DNA from 2 places in the Mesorhizobium sp. M4A.F.Ca.ET.020.02.1.1 genome. Region 1 is predicted to be linked to the other one. Evidence: predicted binding sites of a transcription regulator. Region 1 holds the regulator's gene; the other holds the start of a gene.

Region 1 (2,050 bases):
ATCTCGTGCTGGTCCTCGGGCTGGTTGACCATTTCCTCGAGCAGCAGGCTGATCTGGGCCTTGAGCGATTCCAGCGCCATTTTTCTTCTCCTCCACTGCCTAGGTGTACTGAGATCCGGTCAGGCCGGGTCGAAAATGGTGGTCTCCGAGAACCGGAGCGGAGCGTACTTGAAGTACGTGAGCACCGGAAGCGCGGGAGATCGCCATTTGCAGGCCGGCCTCACACCTAACGCAGCATGCGCGAAATGAGCTGCGCCGTATAGTCGACCATCGGCACGATGCGGGCATAGTTAAGCCGCGTCGGACCGATGACGCCGAGTGCGCCGACGACACGGGCGTCCTTGTCGCGATAGGGCGCCACGACCAGCGACGAGCCGGACAGCGAAAACAGCTTGTTTTCCGAGCCGATGAAGATGCGCACGCCGGGCCCTTCCTCGGCGAGGTCGAGCAGTTGCAGCAGCCCGTCCTGCGTCTCCAGATCCTCGAACAGATGGCGCAGCAATTCGATGTCGGCCTGGGCGGTGACGTTTTCGAGCAGGTTGGCGCGGCCGCGCACGATGAGCCGTGCCGGCAGGCCGCTTTCGGCGCCAGCCCAGACCGCCAGGCCCTTTTCGACCAGGTCCTGCGACAGCGTGTCGAGGGCGGCCCTGGTCTCGTCCTTGATGCGGGCGATCTCGACGCGCGCCTCGGCCAGTGTGCGGCCCCGGATATGGGCGTTGAGGAAGTTGGAGGCCTCGTGCAGCTGCGACACGGTGGTGCCGGCGGGCAGGTCGACGACGCGGTTCTCGACGTCGCCGTTCTGCGACACCAGCACGGCCAGCGCCTTGGTGGGTTCCAGCTGGATGAACTCGATGTGCTTCAGCGCCACCTCGTTTTTGGCGGCGAGCACCAGGCCGGCGCCGCGCGACATGCCCGACAGCATCTGGCTGGCCTCGGTCAGCATATGCTCCAGCGTGGCGCCCGAGCCGGAGGCGCGCACCTGCGCTTCGATGATGCGGCGCTCCTCGTCGGAGAGGTCGCCAAGCTCCATAAAGGCGTCGACGAAGAAGCGCAGGCCGGTCTGCGTCGGCAAACGGCCGGCCGAGATATGCGGGGCATAGATCAGGCCGAGATGCTCGAGATCGCTCATCACGTTGCGGATGGTGGCCGGCGACAGCGAAGAGGGCAGGATGCGCGACAGGCTGCGCGAGCCGACCGGCTCGCCATCCCTGAGATAGGATTCGACGATGCGCCGGAAGATATCGCGCGAGCGCATATCAAGCGACTGGAGCGCGGGCGACTGCGATGCCGGATCGACTGCCTTGGTCATTCGAGCCAAAACCTCCTGCTCAAATATAGACTTAGGCCGTGCCCGCGCAACCCGGTCCATTTTCCTTTGCGCCATGCGCCGCATGCGTCTACAAGCCGCCAACGAATCCTTGAAAACCAAAAGAAAGAAGAAAGAGGCCTCGATGCGCCCCTCCAAACGCCAAGCCGACGAAATGCGCGCCATCTCCTTCGAGCGCGGCGTCTCCAAGCACGCCGAGGGTTCGTGCCTCGTGAAGTTCGGCGACACGCATGTTCTGTGCACGGCAAGCCTGGAGGAAAAAGTGCCGGCCTGGATGCGCAATTCCGGCAAGGGCTGGGTGACGGCCGAGTACGGCATGCTGCCGCGTTCGACCGGCGAGCGCATGCGGCGCGAGGCTTCAACCGGCAAGCAGGGCGGCCGCACGCTGGAAATCCAGCGGCTGATCGGCCGTTCCTTGCGCGCCGTGGTCGACCTGCAGGCGTTGGGCGAGCAGCAGATCACTGTCGACTGCGACGTGATCCAGGCCGATGGCGGCACCCGTACCGCCTCGATCACCGGCGGCTGGGTGGCGCTCCATGACTGCCTGCGCTGGATGGAGGCGCGGCAGATGGCCAGCGTCGCCAAGGTGCTGAAGGACCATGTCGCGGCGATCTCCTGCGGCATCCATGACGGCCAGCCGGTCCTCGACCTCGACTATCTCGAGGATTCCTCGGCCGGCACCGACGCCAATTTCGTCATGACCGGCAAGGGCGGTATCGTCGA
Region 2 (6,083 bases), on a different contig from region 1:
TGCTGCTTTCCGTGCTGGCGAGCCATAATAGCGCGCACCCGCCGCGGGAAAGGCCGCCCCCGCCCATGCAGTCGTGCCAATGGACAGTCAAAAGTGGAGCGGCGCACTCGTCAACGACCCCGCTTCGCCAAATCGCCGGCAACCCGGAAGGTCCGGGGACCCTTCAGCGCTCTGCCGGGCGGACGGTCAGTCGCCCGGCGTGGTGAATGGCGGTCGCGGTTGCCCGGCCCGCGCGAACGACGCTCAGCTGGGTGGGGTGGGCCCGATGGCGCAAGGCCATCTTTCCAGAAACCGCCAGAGCGCACCGGCATCTATAGCTGTGCGCCCTCGCGACTGCGCCCTGTGGCAAGTGCGGGGCTCGATCAAAAGCATTTTACACCAAAAGGCGGGCCGTTGCTGCCACGCCGTCCATGGATTGGAGACTCATGTCTAAGCCGACTGCCATCACTGTCGCAGCTCTTCTTTTACTCCTCGCCGTGCTGGCGAGCCAATATAGCGCGAACCTGCACCGGCAGGCGTGGTCGATCGACAGGCAAAAGTGGAGCGGCGCATTCGACAACGACCCCCTTCGCCAATCGCCGGCAACCCGCAAGGCGATGCCGTTCTGGTCATATTCAATGACTACCACAACTGTCCGCATTGCAGACTGGCAGATCTCAACTACCAAAAAGCCTTCAAGAATGATCCCAATCTGAAGCTTGTGATCAGACGGTTCCCGGTCCTGGGACCGGATTCCCAATCGCACTCGCCTCGAGAAAACAGGGAAAGTTCGACGAATTCCACCGCGCCCTTATGACTTCCCCCAGTTGGATCATTGAAAGGATCACTCTCAAGATCGCAGCGCGTGTGGGCCTTGACGTGGAGCAGCTCAAGCGGGAATGCAAGATCCGGCCATCGCAGATGAACTTGCGCGCGTCCGCGCACTCGCGAAAGGTCTGCACATCGACCGTACGCCCGCGTTGGTGGTCGGCGATATAGTGATCGCCCACCTGGTCGACATGGCCAGCTTGCAACGCTTGCTCGCCGATGCGCGCTCAAAGCGTGCAGGCTCTCGTGCGGGGCAGCATCTGTAGATCGGCCACGCTGTTGTTGCCGGAGCGTGCCGTTTGTGGCAGCTGGCTTTGCTGTTGCTCCTCGGCATCTTGTTGCGGTCATCCAGCTGCCGTGGGCGCCAACAACAATCCTGAGCGCCCGCGCCTGAAGGCGCTGGCCGGGTGCTCGTGAACCGAGCCCGCTTATCTTCGCCAGGCTCAGGCGGTCTTGGCCCTGCGGCTTCGCCCCCTGGCGCGGGGCAGCCTTCGGCTGCTGACGGTCGCCGGCCTGTCGGCCGGCGTCGTTTTTATCGTGGCCTTCCCCGGTGGCGCAGGGCGGGCAGCACTCCCTTCTAGGCCCGCCGCGGCGTCCCGCAACCCTTCGCTTTCGCTTCGGGTCCTCCACTCCATTCCGGTCCTGCGGATGCAGTCCGCCTCCGACGTCGGGCCTTTCCGGTCGCTTTCGCCGCCCACCCCGCTTCCGGGGAGGGCGCGATTGAAGAGCGGAGGACATCACGATGCGTGCAAACAACAAACGTTGCGGCAGCCGACAGGCTGGCGCAGAGAGTGGCGGGCGCACCGGCGCCAGCCTTTATCAGGAAATCACCGACCGCATCATTGCCGAACTGGAGCGCGGCACCGTGCCATGGGTCAAGCCGTGGGGCAGGACAAGGACAGGCCTCGGCCTGCCGCGGAATGCGGCCACCCAGCGCCGATATTCCGGCATCAATATCCTGATCCTGTGGGGCGGGGTCATCGATCGCGGTTTCCCCAGCCAGAACTGGCTCACCTTCCGGCAGGCGCTTTCCCTAGGTGGCAATGTCAGGAAGGGTGAGCACGGCACCACCATCGTTCACGCTGACCGCTTTGTTCCCAAGAACGAAAAGCAACGCGCCGACACCGATGGCGACGAACCGCAGGCGGTGCCCTTCCTGAAGCGCTTTACCGTCTTCAATGTCGCGCAGTGCGATAATCTGCCCGAACATCTTTATGCCGCCGGCGAGCCTCTGCCTGAGCGCGAGATGGTCCCGCAGGCCGAGGCGCTCATTCATGCAACCGGCGCTGATTTTCGCATCGGCGGCGAGCGCGCCTTCTACATGCCCGGCAGCGACACCATACAGGTGCCGCCGCAGCCGGCTTTCTTCCACCAGATCGACTATTACCGGACCTGCTTTCACGAGCTTGGCCACTGGACCGGCCACCCGACGCGACTCGCGCGCGACCTGTCCGGCTCCTTCGGGTCCAACACCTATGCGCGCGAGGAACTGGTCGCCGAAATCGCATCAGCCTTCATCTGCAGCAGTCTCGGCATCGAGCCGACCGTGCGCCATGCCGACTACATCGGCTCATGGCTGACGGTTTTGCGCGAGGACAACCGCGCCATCTTCCGCGCCGCAAGCCATGCCTCGAAAGCCGCCGATTTCCTGCTTGGCCGCAATGCCGATGTCGAAGGCGAGGCACATGCCGAAACCGCCTATGGAAGCGCGCAATCATCACACGCGGCCGCCTTGCGCCTCTGATGACGCAAAAGCCGCGCAACCAACTCGACAGTTCTTTTGAGGTTGCGCTAACATGGCCGGCGTTGGCGCCGATCGTTTATCGGATCGAGGTTCGCAAAAAAAGGGCGGCATTGCTGCCGCCCCTCGTTGCGAAAGCTGCCAGAGCTGGATTAGAAATCCATACCGCCCATGCCGCCCATGCCGCCCATGCCGCCGCCACCCATGCCGCCAGGCATGCCGCCGCCGCCAGCCGACTCCTTCTTCGGAGCCTCCGCGATCATGGCTTCGGTGGTGACCAGCAGGCCGGCCACCGAGGCCGCGTCCTGGAGAGCGGTGCGGACAACCTTGACCGGATCGACGATGCCCATGGCGATCATGTCGCCATATTCGCCGGTCTGGGCGTTGTAGCCGAAGGTCGCGCCCTTGTTCTCAAGGATCTTGCCGGCAACGATCGATGCTTCCGCACCGGCGTTGGCCGCGATCTGGCGGGCCGGAGCCTGCAGCGCACGACGAACGATGTTGATGCCGGCGGCCTGGTCGGCATTGACGCCGGTGGCCTTGATGTTGGCCGAAGCGCGCAGCAGCGCGACGCCACCACCAGCAACGATGCCTTCTTCGACGGCCGCGCGGGTCGCGTTGAGGGCGTCATCGACGCGGTCCTTCTTTTCCTTGACTTCGACTTCCGTCGCACCGCCGACGCGGATCACCGCAACGCCGCCGGCGAGCTTGGCCAGACGTTCCTGCAGCTTCTCCTTGTCGTAGTCCGAAGTGGTCTCTTCGATCTGCTGCTTGATCTGGGCAACGCGGCCCTGGATCTCGGCCTTCTTGCCGGCGCCGTCGACGATGGTGGTGTTCTCCTTGGAGATCGACACCTTCTTGGCGCGGCCGAGCATGTTGAGGCCGACATTCTCGAGCTTGATGCCGAGATCTTCCGAGATGACCTGGCCACCGGTGAGGATGGCGATGTCTTCCAGCATGGCCTTGCGGCGGTCACCGAAGCCCGGAGCCTTGACGGCGGCGATCTTCAGGCCACCGCGCAGCTTGTTGACGACCAGCGTGGCCAGCGCCTCGCCTTCGACGTCTTCCGAGATGATGAGCAGCGGCTTCGAGGTCTGCACGACAGCCTCGAGCACCGGCAGCATGGCCTGCAGGTTGGAGAGCTTCTTCTCGTGGAGGAGAATGTAGGCGTCTTCCAGATCGGCGACCATCTTGTCGGCGTTGGTGACGAAGTAGGGCGACAGGTAGCCGCGGTCGAACTGCATGCCTTCGACGACTTCCAGCTCGGTCTCGGCGGTCTTGGCTTCCTCGACGGTGATGACGCCTTCGTTGCCGACCTTCTGCATCGCTTCCGCGATCATGGCGCCGACCGACTCGTCGCCACTGGCCGAGATCGTGCCGACCTGAGCGACCTCCTCGGAGGTCTTGATCTTCTTGGCGGCCTTGCCGAGAGCGACGACGACTTCGGTCACGGCGAGGTCGATGCCGCGCTTCAGGTCCATCGGGTTCATGCCGGCGGCAACCGCCTTGTGGCCTTCCTGGACGATCGCCTGGGCGAGAACGGTCGCGGTCGTGGTGCCGTCGCCGGCGATGTCGTTGGTCTTCGAAGCGACTTCGCGGACCATCTGCGCGCCCATGTTCTCGAACTTGTCCTCAAGTTCGATCTCCTTGGCGACGGTGACGCCGTCCTTGGTGATGCGCGGGGCGCCGAACGACTTGTCGATGACGACGTTGCGGCCCTTGGGGCCCAGCGTCACCTTCACCGCGTCGGCAAGGATGTTGACGCCGCGCAGCATGCGCTCGCGGGCATCACGGGAGAATTTTACGTCTTTTGCAGCCATTGTAAGCTCCTGGCAGGGGTTCGGGGCGAACCCGCAGATTCAAGATTCAGTTGACGGTGAGGCCGATGTTCAGCCGATGATGCCCATGATGTCGGATTCCTTCATGATCAGAAGGTCTTCGCCATTGAGCTTGACTTCGGTGCCGGACCACTTGCCGAACAGGATGCGGTCGCCGGCCTTGACGTCGAGCGGCACGAGCTTGCCGGCTTCGTCGCGAGCGCCGGAGCCGACGGCGATGATCTCGCCCTCCTGCGGCTTCTCCTTCGCCGTATCCGGGATGATGATCCCGCCGGCGGTCTTGGATTCGGATTCGACCCGGCGAACGACCACGCGGTCATGAAGCGGGCGGAACTTGGACTTTGCCATAAGTGTCTTCCTCGATGAGAACGGTGAGAACTGTTCCTCCATCCGGCGAGGCCGGATATGAGTTAGCACTCACACAAGGCGAGTGCTAACGTGGCGCTGAGATAGGCCGGAGGCTTTCGAGAGTCAAGGCGCGCGCAAGGAACGAACCGCGCGAAATTTTTCCCGGCCTGGATTCGCATCAGGAACGCGGTCTTTCGCTGATGGGATCGCGAAGGAATTTCATAGCTGCCCCTTAGCGCCTTGGCGAGCGCAGCACCAGTAGCGGGCAACGTTCGGCGAGCCCGTAGGTGCCGGTCGGAACGACGCCGACATTGTCGAAGAACGCATGCGCCTCGCCGATCACCGCGTCAGCCGGGGCGAAGCTGTAGATAGCCGAAGAGTTGCGGTAGACGTCGATGGTGCCGATGACCGGCAGGTCCCATCCGGTGCGCGCCGAAAGCTCCACGCGATCGGGGAAAATCGCCTCAAATTGTTCGAAGATTCTCGTCACCGGTATGATGTGGTCGGGCATGCCGCTGATTGCGGTCATGGCCACGCGCCATTTGAGCTCGTGGAAGGTCGAGACGCCACCGCCCAGCGCCAGGGCGCGGACATCCTTCGGGTCGTCCGGGGTTTCGGGAGAGGCGTAAAGCCTTATGCCGGCGCGGCCGTCGGCCTTGAGCACGCTCGCGATCGCCAAAAAAAGCGCCCGTCTTGCTTCGGCGTCGCCGATCGCCGAGAGACATCCATCGCCGATCAGCGCGTCGATGCTCGCACCGGGAAACGGCAGGTCGAACCAGTCGCCTCGCACCGCCTTGCGCATATCGGTGTCGCCCGGCCAGATGCCGGCGATCATGTCGGCGGACTCGTCGACCGCAATCATTGTGGCGCCAAGTCCGGCGAGCTCCGGTGTCACGCCGAGCATGACGACGTGCGATTGCGCAAGCTCGAGCTCGCGTTCATAGGCCTCGACCACCTGAGCCGGCGGCCGCAACGGCGAGCCGAGCAACTGCCAGTGTTTGCGAATTGCATTCCAGTGCTCTGTCATGCAAACCCTGGGTTGGTTAGCGCATTGTATTCGATCGAATAATCGAGGACGCTCGAGAAGCCAATGGGGCGCATGGCACGCATCGCGGTCATCACGCATGAGTTCGACCGGTTTCAGAGCCGGCGTGGGCTGCTGCTACGCCGTGATAGCCCGTATATGCTCTTCGACCTGCTGGAAGAGCTGAAGCGCCGTGGCCATTCGGTCCGGATCCTTGCCGGCACGGCGGCCAGGCCGGAAGCCGACATCGCGGTACTGCATGTCGACGCGACCGTGACGCCGGCCGAATATGTCGAATACGCGCGCGCCTTTCCCTTCTGCCTCA

The links. Region 1 encodes HrcA, which represses chaperone genes, less so after heat shock. Its sites were predicted from a motif close to GTTAGCACTCNCNNNNNGNGAGTGCTAAC; they were not measured.
Region 2: the regulator HrcA is predicted to act here: its motif matches at 4,796-4,824, upstream of groES (co-chaperone GroES).

Annotation. Positions count from the first base shown of each region.
Region 1 covers NZ_RZOI01000913.1:6-2,055, forward strand. Annotated here, with positions in the region: gene hrcA (heat-inducible transcriptional repressor HrcA) at 227-1,309, opposite strand; partial or broken gene rph (ribonuclease PH) at 1,452-2,050, shown strand, end outside.
Region 2 covers NZ_RZOI01000291.1:674-6,756, forward strand. Annotated here, with positions in the region: gene EN742_RS39435 (hypothetical protein) at 426-695, shown strand; gene EN742_RS39440 (hypothetical protein) at 611-796, shown strand; gene EN742_RS39445 (hypothetical protein) at 879-1,073, shown strand; gene EN742_RS18600 (zincin-like metallopeptidase domain-containing protein) at 1,550-2,551, shown strand; gene groL (chaperonin GroEL) at 2,701-4,368, opposite strand; gene groES (co-chaperone GroES) at 4,438-4,734, opposite strand; gene EN742_RS18615 (class I SAM-dependent methyltransferase) at 4,967-5,761, opposite strand; gene EN742_RS18620 (hypothetical protein) at 5,825-6,083, shown strand, end outside.